Regions from separate parts of the Massilia sp. DWR3-1-1 genome, predicted to be linked through region 2. Evidence: predicted binding sites of a transcription regulator. Region 2 holds the regulator's gene; the other holds the start of a gene.

Region 1 (5,872 bases), on a different contig from region 2:
GATCGGTGCGTTCCATTTCCAGCGAGGCCGCCAGCAGGCCCAGGCGCGCCACCACCCCGTACACATAGAACCGGTTCGGCGCCGCCGTGCCCGGCTTGGCTTTCAGGTCGGGCACCGCGTGCTGCTGGGCAAATGCCAGCGGCACGAACTGGGAACCGGGCGCGTTCAGGTTCTGGTCGACGCCCTTCTCCGCGTGGACCCGGTAAAAACCGCCCACCACATAGCGGTCGATCATGTAGACGACCGGTTCGGCCACGGCATCCTTGATGTTTTCGTAGGTGGGCACGCCTTCCTGGATGATGACGTCGCTGATGCGCTGGCCGTCCTTGACGATCGACATGCGGGCGCGCTGGGCGCTGGTGAGGTCCTTGAGCTCATTGGCGTCCTTGATCGTCAGGATGCCCATGCCGTAGGTGCCCGCGTCCGGCTTGAGGATGACGAAGGGCTTTTGGTCCTTGATGCCGTATTCCTTGTATTTCTTGCGAATTTTCGCCAGCAGCGAGGTGACGTTGTCGCTCAGGCACTCGAGGCCGTCCGGCTGCTCGAAGTCGACTTCGCCACAGCGGGCGTGGAAGGGGTTGACCATCCACGGGTCGACGTCGATCAGCTTGCCGAATTTTTTCGCCACTTCATCGTAGGCGGCCAGGTGATTGCTCTTGCGGCGGATGGCCCAGCCCGCATGCACGGGTGGCAGCAGCGACTGTTCGTGGATGTTTTCCAGGATGGCGGGCACGCCGGCCGACAGGTCGTTGTTGAGCAAGATGGTGCAGGGATCGAAGTCTTTCAGACCCAGCCGGCGGCCATTGGCCGAGCGCACCATGGGCTCGATCACCAGCATGTTGCCGTCAGGCAGCGCCAGTGGCGTGGGTTCGGTGATCTCGGGCGACAGCGAGCCGAGCCGCACGTGCAGGCCCGTCTGGCGGAAAATCTGCATCAGGCGGGCCACGTTCTGCATGTAGCTGGGATGGCGGTTGTTCATCTCCGGGATCAACAGCAGGTTGCGGGCGTCCGGACAATACTTGTCGATCGCCGCCATGGCCGCCTGCACGGACAGCGGCAGCATCTCGGTGGCAAGATTATTAAATCCACCAGGGAACAGATTGGTGTCCACGGGCGCCAGCTTGTAGCCGGCGTTGCGCAAGTCGACCGAGCAATAGAACGGCGGCGTGTGCTCCTGCCACTCGAGACGGAACCAGCGCTCGATGGCCGGGGTGGCCTGCAAAATCTTCTTTTCGAGGTCGAGCAGCGGGCCGGTCAGGGCGGTAACGAGGTGGGGAGCCATGATGTCCTTGAAACTTCGGTAATTGTGAAAACAGTAAATCGGGACGAAACCGTCATTTTAAAGGAGCGCGCCGCGCCTGAATGCAAAAAAGGCGCCCTTGCGGGGCGCCTTGGCTGGCCTGCGCGGGCGCAGGCCGATTGTAATACCGGGCAGATCAGGAGTGGTAAGCCGATTCGCCGTGGCTGGTGATGTCCAGGCCTTCGCGCTCCTCTTCTTCCGGTACGCGCAGGCCGATGACCAGGTCGACCAGTTTGTAGGCGATCACGGAGACGACCGCCGACCAGATGATGGTGGTGCCGACCGCGGTGGCCTGGGTCATCACTTGCGAACCGATCGAGTAGGCGTCGGTCGACATCTTGTTGGTGACGTAGTCGAAGATGCCCTGACCGCCCAGCTGAGGCGCGGCGAACACGCCCGTCAGCAGGGCGCCGAGGATACCGCCGACGCCGTGCACGCCGAACACGTCGAGCGAATCGTCGGCGCCGATCAGGCGTTTCAGACCGTTCACACCCCACAGGCAGACCACGCCGGCCAGCAGGCCGATGACCAGGGCGCCCATCGGGCCGACGTAACCGCAGGCCGGGGTGATGGCCACCAGGCCGGCCACTGCGCCGGACGCGCCGCCCAGCATCGATGGCTTGCCCTTGGTGATCCACTCGCCGAACACCCACGAGACGGTAGCGCAGGCGGTGGCCAGCAGGGTGTTGATGAAGGCCAGGGCAGCGACGTCGCCCGCTTCGAGTGCCGAACCGGCATTGAAACCGAACCAGCCGACCCACAGCATCGACGCACCGATCATCGTCATCGTCAGCGAGTGGGGTGCCATCGACTCACGGCCGTAACCGACGCGTTTGCCGATCATGATGGCGCCGACCAGGCCGGCAACAGCGGCGTTGATGTGCACCACGGTGCCGCCGGCGAAGTCCAGCGCGCCTTTTTGCCACAGCCAGCCAGCCTTGGCCGTTTCGGTTGCCAGGGTGGCGGCATCCTTGATGGCGTCCGGACCGGTCCAGAACCAGACCATGTGGGCGATCGGCAGGTAGCCGAAGGTGAACCACAGCACCATGAAAGCCAGCACGGCGGTGAACTTGGCGCGTTCGGCGAAGGCGCCAACGATCAGGGCGCAGGTGATGGCGGCAAAGGTGCCCTGGAAGGCGACATAGGCAAACTCAGGAATGACGACACCCTTGCTGAAGGTAGCGGCATAGGTGAACGAGGCCGTGGTGGGATTCCAGATGCCTGCCAGGAAAGCGCGGTCGAACTTGCCGAAGAATGCATTGCCCTCGGTAAAGGCGATCGAGTAACCGTAGATGCACCAGAGGATGATGATGACGGCGAAGATGAAAAACACTTGCAGCAGCACGGACAGCATGTTTTTCGAGCGCACCAGGCCGCCGTAGAACAGGGCCAGGCCGGGGATCGTCATCATGATGACGAGGACGGTGGCGACGAACATCCAGGCGGTGTCGCCCTTGTTCGGCACCGGCGCCGCCGCTGGCGCTGCAGCTGGCGCAGCCGGGGCCGCGGTGGCGGCCGCCGGGGCGGCCATTGGCGCGACCGTGGGGGCGGCGATCGGGTTGGTGGTCACGGCCGAGGTGGCGGTCGCGGCCGGTGCGGCGGCGTCAGCGGGCTTGGCCGCATCCTGGGCCGAAGCGCTCATGGCGCCACACAGGGAAACGGCCACGGCCACGCCGGTCAGCCATTTTTTCAACGTTTGATTCATCTGATGTTCCCCTTAAAGAGCGTCGTTGCCGGTCTCACCGGTACGGATGCGGATGACCTGTTCCAGGTTGTAGACGAAAATCTTGCCATCGCCGATCTTGCCCGTGCGGGCGGCTTTTTCGATCGCTTCGATGGCTTGATCGACGATCGCATCATCGACGGCCGCTTCGATCTTGGTCTTCGGCAGAAAGTCGACGACATATTCGGCGCCACGGTACAGCTCGGTGTGACCCTTCTGGCGGCCAAAGCCCTTGACCTCGGTCACGGTGATACCTTGCACGTTGATGGCCGACAGTGCTTCGCGCACCTCGTCGAGCTTGAACGGTTTGATGATGGCGGTAATCAGTTTCATGGGAAGCTCGCTCAGAAGGTTTTGGAAACGCTCAGGACGACGCCGGTACGGCCGAGATTCTTGCCGGACGGGCTGACGTAGGCCTTGGTATTGGCATAAATGGCCGCCAGCGACACCGACGCCACGCCGAAATCCTTGGTGACGCCGACCTTGTAGTCGGTGTACGAGTAGGCACTGTTGTTCTTGACGTTCTGACGGCCCACGTGCAGGTTCAGCACCAGACCTTCCATCAGGTCCAGGTTGGCGCCCAGGTCGAGGTAGCCGCTGTTCTTGCTGTTCGAGGTGCCGAACAGGTTCGTCGTCGAATGCGAGTACTTGATGTAGCCGGGACCGTAGCCCACCTGGCCGTACAGCTCGAAGGTGTTGGCGCTGGTCGACAAGCCGTTCGACGGGTAGAAATAGTACAGGCCGCCGACGTCATAGCTCACGCCGGGGGCGATTTCGCCCTTCTTGCCGCCGTAGATATCCCACTCGATATCGCCGTCGCCGCCCGCATCCGTGACCCACTTGATGGTCGATAACCAGGTACCCAGGTAGAGGCCAGTAGGATTGTTGACATAGTCGGCGCCGCCTTGCAGGGCCGGCTTCACGCGCGACTGCGACAGGCCACGATAGCGGTAGTCGGTGGTCAGCGCGGCATTGAAGCTCACTGCATTGTCTGGGGTGGGAGCATCTGCGGCACGGGCAGTGGTGGACGTCAGGGCCGTGAAGACCAGAGCGAGCGCTGCGACGAGTTTCAACTGTGTATTCAGTTTTTTCATGACATTCCCTAGTGAATTGAATCGTGTGATGCGATGGCGGTTTAGAATTAGTGTGAGACCGAAAATCGTTTGGACAGGGTTCTATTAGCAGATTGCATGCCAGCCCGAAGTTGCAAATGGACGCTTGTTTTTTCGCCTATTCGTCCCAAATGGGCATTTAATAAACGTTTTGACGGCCGTGGTGCACAGCGCGCAGCGTCGTTCGCACCGATTTAAGGCAAAATACGCACCACCTTGGTGCGCTTGATAGTTGACTACAAGGATTACCATGGATATGAATAGTTTCTTCAATGATTTGCAGGGCAAAATCAGCCAGGCCATCGACAACTCGCCCGTCAAGGACGTCGAGAAAAACGTCAAGGCCATGATGACCCAGGGCTTTTCCAAGCTCGACCTGGTGACCCGCGAGGAATTCGATATCCAGGCGCAAGTGCTGGCCAAGACCCGGGCCAAGCTCGAGGTGCTGGAAGAGCAGATCGCTTCGCTGGAAGCGCGCATGGCGGCGCAGGCGAGCGCGCCGTCGTCGACGGTGCCGCCGGTGATTATCTCGAAATAAACCCTTGACGCAAGCGGCAAGCGGGGCACCGGGGCGGTGCCCCGGCAGGGGCTAGCCGCCGCTGCGCTTTGCCGTATGCCCCGCCTGCTTCAAGGCAAGCAGCAGCACATCGCAATGATCGCCCTGGATCTCGATGAGGCCGTCCCTGACGGTGCCCCCTGCGCCGCAGCGGCTACGCAACTGCTTGCCCAGGGCGGCCAGCGCCGCCCCATCGAGGGCCAGGCCGCTGACCACCGTCACACACTTGCCGCCACGCCCCTTGGTCTGGCGCGCCACCGTCACCTGACCAGTGCCCCTGACCGACGCTGCCTTCGCCTGCGCGCAGCGGCAGGCGGCGACGGCCTGCCCGCAATCCGGGCACAGCCGTCCCGTTTCAGTCGAATACACGAGCCGGCTGGCGCCATTGCCGCTCATGGCGTGCCCCGCGGAGAAGCCGGCGACGGCAGGGGGGCGCAAAATGTCAGGTGAGCAAACACGCGGGTTTCCTTATCAGGGCGAAATGGGCATGATGGTGAGATAGGCTGGCGCCGTCAACCGCCGCATCGAGACGTATGCATCCGAAAAAATTGCACGTCTTATACGTCGATTCTACAATCGAGCTTTTTGATCGCCCTCGGGCGTCCCCTTTCGAAAGTACCGTTGATGAAACCGAGTGCCGATTGCACGCGCCTGCCCGCCGCCGGCAAGCGCCCTCGCCGATGACGGCGGCCGCGCCGTCGTCGATCTGGCGCAGCCGCCTGGCGCCGCCGGCCGCGCTGGCGCTGATGCTGGCCCTGGCCGCCTTGTTCGGCGCGATGCGGGGCGCCGGCCTGCTGGGCGAGCAGCCGCTGCGGGCCTTGCTGCCGCTTAGCTTCGTGGCGATGATGGCCATGCCATGGCTGCTCCTGAACCAGGCGGGCCGCCGCGCCATCGGGCTGCGCCGCCCCGCCGCCCGGTCGCACTACGTCGACGCGGTGCTCGAGGGCATGATGGCGGCGCTGGTCTGCTTCGCGCTGGGCATCATGTTCTTTGGCGCCAGCGCCGACCACTGGTACACGAGCATCGCCAGCAGTTACCGCGCCAACATGGACACCACGCGCCTGTCGATGACGCAGCTGTACCTGATTTTTACGCTGCCGGCCCTGCTGTTCAGCCCCATCGGCGAAGAAATCTTCTTTCGCGGCATGTTACAAAAAGCGTTGGAACAGCGCTGGAGCGTG
Region 2 (5,872 bases):
GCGACGCGCTGCCGCCCGTGGTGGGCAAGGTGCCGACATCGTAAAAATACCGGATGTCGCCGCCCGCGCACAAGGCCTTGTCGGTGCTGCTGCGCAGGACCACGGCGTCGATCGCGGCGTCGTCCTGCCAGGCCAGCAGCGCATCGGTGAGCGCGCGGATCATGTCCAGCGAGAGCGAATTGAGGGTGCGCGGGCGGTCCAGCGTGATGATGCCGGTGCGCACAGCGATGCGGGTCTTGACGAAGTCGGTCATGGCGTGGGGACTGGAATAAAACGCCTATTTTAGCAGTCGCCCCGCGCACAAGCGGCCGCCCCAATGACAAGGGCGCCTTGACGGCGCCCTCATCCGAATTGGTCGGCCTTAAGCGGCAGCGGCCGGGAGTTCTTGCTCGGACAGGTGCTTGATGGCCTGGTGGTCGTGGTCCTGGATCTGGGATTTGTATTTCATGACCTGGCGGTCGAGCTTGTCGATGAGACAGTCGACGGCGGCATACAGGTCGTGCGACAGGGCGTTGACGTTGATGGTCTTGCCCGGCAATCGGAGGTTGATTTCGGCTTTCTGCCGTTTTTCTTTTTCAGTCAGATTATCGACGGTGAGAATGACAGCAATGTCGATCACTTGGTCAAAATGGCGCCGCACGCGTTCCAGTTTGCTCTGTACGTAGTCACGGATGGCTGGGGTCACTTCAAGATGATGTCCGCTGATTGTGAGATTCATACACACTCCTTAGATGATGTCGCTTCCTGTTCATGCATGCCGCATAAAGCGGGACGTAGAGGAACACTGAAAAAACGATCTACAGATTCTTGCGGAGAGCGACAGGTGGAATCTTGAGCGCTTCACGGTATTTGGCCACCGTGCGGCGCGCAATGACCATCCCCTGTTCCCCCAGCATATCTGCGATCTTGCTGTCTGAAAGTGGGTTCTTCGGGTCTTCCGCTCCTGTCAATTGCACGATCAGTGCCCGGATCGCTGTCGACGATGCTTCGCCGCCGGCGTCGGTCGCTACGTGGCTGCCAAAGAAATATTTCAACTCAAACATTCCATGCGGGGTCAGCATGTATTTTTGAGTGGTTACCCGAGAGATAGTGCTCTCGTGTAGGCCCAGTGTATCAGCAATTTCACGCAGCACAAGTGGCCGCATGGCAACTGCGCCGTGCGAGAAGAAATTTCTCTGGCGCTCGACGATGGCCTCGGCCACGCGCAAAATTGTGTCGAAGCGCTGGCGCATATTTTTGATCAGCCACTTCGCTTCCTGCAGCTGCGCGCCCATCTGGCTCTCGCCCTTGCCCTGCTTGAGCAGGTTGGCGTACATGCTGTTCACGCGCAGGCGCGGCATGACGTCGTTGTTCAGGCTCACGGTCCAGCCGCCGCGGCCCTTCTTGACGATGACGTCGGGCACCACGTAGTCGGAGGCGCCGGCGCCGAAGCCGGCGCCCGGGTGCGGATTGCACTGGCGGATTACCGCTTGCGCTTCGCGCAGGTCCTCGTCATCGCAGTCGAGGGCTTTTTTGAGTTTGTTAAATTCGCGCTGGGCGAACCAGGTCAGGTGATTGCAGACGATGTCGAGGGCCATGCGGCGCGTCACCAGCGGCACGCCCGCCATGCGCCGGATCTGGATCGCCAGGCACTCGGCGGCGTTGCGCGCGCCCACGCCGGGCGGGTCAAAACTTTGCAGCAGCGACAAGGCGGTTTTCAGCTCGTCCGGATCGATCTCGAGTTCGGCCGGCATGCGCTCGAGGATGTCGTCGAGCGATTCGGTCAGGTAGCCATTGTCGTCGAGCGCGTCGATCATCAGTTCGACCAGCGCGCGGTCGCGCACTTCGAGCATGGCCAGGCGCATCTGCTCACACAGGTGCTCGCGCAGGCTGGTGGCCGTCGCCTCGATCTGCGGGCGCGAATCCTCGTCGTCGGGCGACTTGTTGCGCGACGCTTCGCTCCAGTCCTCGCCGTCGCCGCTGGTGTCCTGGGCGCTCTCGCCGCCCATGTCGACGTTCTCGCCGCTGTCGGCCGCCGGCGCGTCGGCGCTGGGCGGCGCATCCTGGTTCGACACTTCCGGCGCTTCGGCGTTGCCGCTGGCGCCGACGGCGCCATCGGCCAGCAGGCGTACCGAGTTGTCGAGCGGGTCGTCGAGACGCTCGAGCAGGGGATTGTCGGACAGCAGATGCTCGAGCTCCTGGTGCAGTTCGAGCGTCGACAACTGCAGCAGGCGGATCGACTGCTGCAGCTGCGGCGTGAGCGCCAGGTGCTGCGACGTGCGTAGTTGGAGGGACTGTTTCATGGTTCGTCAGTGGCCTACATGCGGAAGTGTTCGCCCAGATAGACCCGCCGCACCGACTCGTCGGCGATGATGTCATCGGGGCGCCCGGAGGCCAGCACGGCGCCCTGATTGATGATGTAAGCGCGGTCGCAGATGCCCAGCGTTTCGCGCACATTGTGGTCGGTAATGAGCACGCCGATGCCACGCTCCTTCAAAAAGCGCACGATGCGCTGGATCTCGATGACGGCGATCGGGTCGACCCCGGCGAACGGTTCGTCGAGCAGCACGAAACGGGGGTTGGTGGCCAGCGCGCGGGCGATTTCCACGCGCCGCCGCTCGCCGCCCGACAGCGACAAGGCCTGGTTCTCGCGCAGCTTGTCGATCTGCAGGTCGGCCAGGAGGCTGTCGAGGCGCTCGTTGATCTGCGCCTTGGTCAGCGCCTTGCCGTCGACTTTTTGCAGTTCGAGCACGGCGCGGATGTTTTCTTCCACAGTCAGCTTGCGAAATACCGACGCTTCCTGCGGCAGGTAGGACAGCCCCAGCATGGCGCGCCGGTGGATCGGCAGGCTCGAGATGTCGACGCCGCTGATGTCGATCGAGCCGGCGTCGGACGCCACCAGGCCGACGATCATGTAGAACGAGGTGGTCTTGCCGGCGCCGTTGGGGCCCAGCAGGCCCACCACTTCGCCGCACTCGACCTGCAGCGAGACGTCGCGCACGACGAGCCGCTTGCCATAGCTTTTTTGCAGGCCGCGCACGATCAGGGTACTGCCGCAGGATTTCGCTTCCATCATGGCTTTTTCGCCGGTGGCACAGGCGTCGACGGCGCCACGGCGGCGGGCGCTGGCGTTGCCGCCGGCTGCTTCGGCTCGATCACCATGCGCACGCGGCCCGAGCCGGCCTTGCTGGTGCCGCTGACGTCGTTCTCGACCGAATAGACTTCCTTGCGGCTGTCGTAGGACAGGTACGGGCCCTGCACTTCCTGGGTCTTGCGCTTGCCTTCGAGGGTGGTGATTTTCGCCTTCGAGAACATCTTGACGATTTCAAGCTTGTTGTCGTACTCGATGCGCTCGGCCTCGCCCTCGTCCCAGACGTCAGCGCCGTCGCGTTTCTGGCGGAACGTGGCCAGGCCGCCCGGGGCGGCATAGAAGGTGGCGTAGACATAGCCCTCCGGGTCGCTCTTGACGACGGCGCGCCCCGCCTTCATCAGCAGGGTGCCCCGCTGCAGCACGACATTGCCGATCAGGGTGCGGGTCTGGGTGACGTCGTTGCCGGTGGCCGAATCGGCGTCGATGACGGTCGGCTTGCTCGAATCGGCCCGTTCGGCGCAGGCCGTGCCGGCAGCGAAGGTGGTGGCGGCGATCAGCGCGCAGAGCAGCAGGCGAATGTTCATGGTCGGTTCTCGGCTTTCAGTTCGGTAAGGGTTCGGCGGCTCGGTGGAGATCATCAGCGCTTCGGCGGATAGACGATGTGGACCCGGTGGTACAGGTCGACCTGGCTGGCGGCGCGGTCGGCCAGCATGCCGACACCGGTGATGACGGTGGCATCCTGCAGCATTTCAACGGCCAGATCGGTGCGTAGCTTGTCTTCGTCGGTGAGGATGGTGAGCGCCTCGGTTTTCAGGCGCAGGCGCGGGCCGTGCGGCGAGCCGGGACGCAGGACCACGACGTCGCCCTGCATGTCGACGATGTTCCTGACCTGGTCGATGCGGCCGGTGGCGCTCGTCATGGTCATCGGCGGCAGCGGCGGCGACAGGCTTTGCACGACCGGGCGCAGCACGTCGGCGCTGTCGGTGTCGGGATGGTGGGTCAGCTTATCGCCGGCGACGATGTAGCGCGGCTTGCCATCGGCGGTCATCTTGACCACGCTGAAATTCTCGACGATGTAGTCAGGCTCGCTTTTCGACACCTCGCTGCTGGCGAAGTCGCCCCGGTTGATCACCTGGACCAGCCAGAAACTGCCGAGCGCGACCAGCACGGCGGCGCCAATGCTGGCGCCGACCTGCCAGCGGTGCGCCGTGCGTCTGTGCTGGGCGGGCGCCATGTCAGGCGAAATACGGCGCCAGCGCCGCATCGATGGTGTGCTGGGCGCGCATGATCAGGTCGCACACTTCGCGCACCGCGCCGCGCCCGCCGTTGGCGCGGGTGACGTAATGGACGCGGTGCTGCACTTCCGGGTGGCCGCTGGGCACGGCCACGGCAAAGCCCACCTGGCGCAGCAGCGGCAGGTCGATGACGTCGTCGCCGATGTAGCCGCACTGCGCGGCCGACAGGCCCGTCAGCGCCAGCACCTCGGCAAAGGCGATGCGCTTGTCGTGAGTGCCCTGGTAGACGTGGGCGATTTTCAGGTCGGCGGCGCGGCGCACCACCACCGGCGACTTGCGCGCGCTGATGATGGCCACGGCGACGCCGGTTTTCTGCAGCAGCTCGATGCCCAGGCCGTCGAGCACATTGAAGGTCTTGGTCACTTCGCCGTCGGCGCCGTAAGTCAGGCTGCCGTCGGTGAGCACGCCGTCGACGTCGAGAATGAGCAGGCGAACGGCGGCGGCGCGGCGCACGTGATCGAGCATGGTGTCGGTTACAGGGTCGGTCATCAGATTACCTTGGCGCGCGTGAGGTCGTGAATATGCAGGGCGCCAACCAGGCGGTCGTCGGCGTCGACCACCAGCATCTGGTTGATGCGGTGTTGTTCCATGATGGCGACGGCGTCGACGGCGAGCTGCTCGGCGCGCACGCGGCGCGGGTCGGCGTGCATGACGTCGCGGATCATGATTTTCGTGAAATCCTGGACCCGTTCGATCAGGCGGCGCAGGTCGCCGTCGGTGAACACGCCGACCGGGTGGCCGCCGGCGTCGACGATGGCGGTCATGCCCATGCCCTTCTGGGTGATTTCCAGCAGCGCCTGCGACAGGCTGGCGTCCTCGCCCACCGCCGGCACGTCGGCGCCGCTGCGCATGACGTCGCGCACGTGGGTGAGCAGGCGCCGGCCCAGCGCGCCGCCCGGGTGCGAGCGGGCGAAATCTTCTTCGCGAAAGCCGCGCGCGTCGAGCAGCGCCACCGCCAGCGCGTCGCCCAGCGCCAGCGTGACGGTGGTGCTGGCGGTGGGGGCCAGGTTCATCGGGCAGGCTTCCTTGGCCACCGAGACGTCGAGGTGGACATCGGCCATCACGGCCAGCGAGGAGCCGGGTTTGCCCGTCATGGCAATCAGGGGCGCGCCCATGCGCTTGACGATGGGCAGGATGGCCATCAGCTCGGCCGATTCGCCCGAATACGAGATGGCGATGAAGGCGTCCTGCGGGGTCACCATGCCGAGGTCGCCGTGGGCCGCTTCGGCCGGGTGGACGAACATGGCGGGCGTGCCCGTCGAGGCCAGCGTGGCGGCGATCTTGCGGGCGATGTGGCCCGACTTGCCGATGCCCGACACCACCACGCGCCCGCTGCAGGCGAGCAGCAGGTTGACGGCGTGGCCCACGCTGTCGTCCGTCGCCAGGCGCTCGTAGACGGCGCGAATGGCGTCGGCCTCGATCGCCAGCGTCTCGCGTGCCAGCTGCATCGAGCGCTTTGTCAGGTTTTCGTCAAAAGCTTTCAACATTGTTTTTTCATGGGTTACAC

Evidence for each region. Region 2 encodes sigma-54, which starts transcription at its own class of promoters, with help from an activator protein. Its sites were predicted from a motif close to TGGCANGNAANCTGCTTT; they were not measured.
Region 1: a site for sigma-54 is predicted at 4,202-4,219, ahead of ACP7EY_RS13225 (TorF family putative porin). Genes of this name have one in related genera too.

What each region holds. Positions count from the first base shown of each region.
Region 1 is NZ_JAFCXL010000011.1:39,625-45,496, reverse strand. Features, by position in the region: gene gshA (glutamate--cysteine ligase) at 1-1,282, opposite strand, end outside; gene ACP7EY_RS13235 (ammonium transporter) at 1,437-3,005, opposite strand; gene ACP7EY_RS13230 (P-II family nitrogen regulator) at 3,018-3,356, opposite strand; gene ACP7EY_RS13225 (TorF family putative porin) at 3,368-4,117, opposite strand; gene ACP7EY_RS13220 (accessory factor UbiK family protein) at 4,386-4,673, shown strand; gene ACP7EY_RS13215 (translation initiation factor Sui1) at 4,725-5,087, opposite strand; gene ACP7EY_RS13210 (CPBP family intramembrane glutamic endopeptidase) at 5,333-5,872, shown strand, end outside.
Region 2 is NZ_JAFCXL010000005.1:110,345-116,216, reverse strand. Features, by position in the region: gene ACP7EY_RS07085 (enoyl-CoA hydratase/isomerase family protein) at 1-253, opposite strand, end outside; gene hpf (ribosome hibernation-promoting factor, HPF/YfiA family) at 362-718, opposite strand; gene ACP7EY_RS07075 (RNA polymerase factor sigma-54) at 798-2,282, opposite strand; gene lptB (LPS export ABC transporter ATP-binding protein) at 2,297-3,052, opposite strand; gene lptA (lipopolysaccharide transport periplasmic protein LptA) at 3,052-3,654, opposite strand; gene lptC (LPS export ABC transporter periplasmic protein LptC) at 3,708-4,334, opposite strand; gene ACP7EY_RS07055 (KdsC family phosphatase) at 4,306-4,854, opposite strand; gene ACP7EY_RS07050 (KpsF/GutQ family sugar-phosphate isomerase) at 4,854-5,852, opposite strand.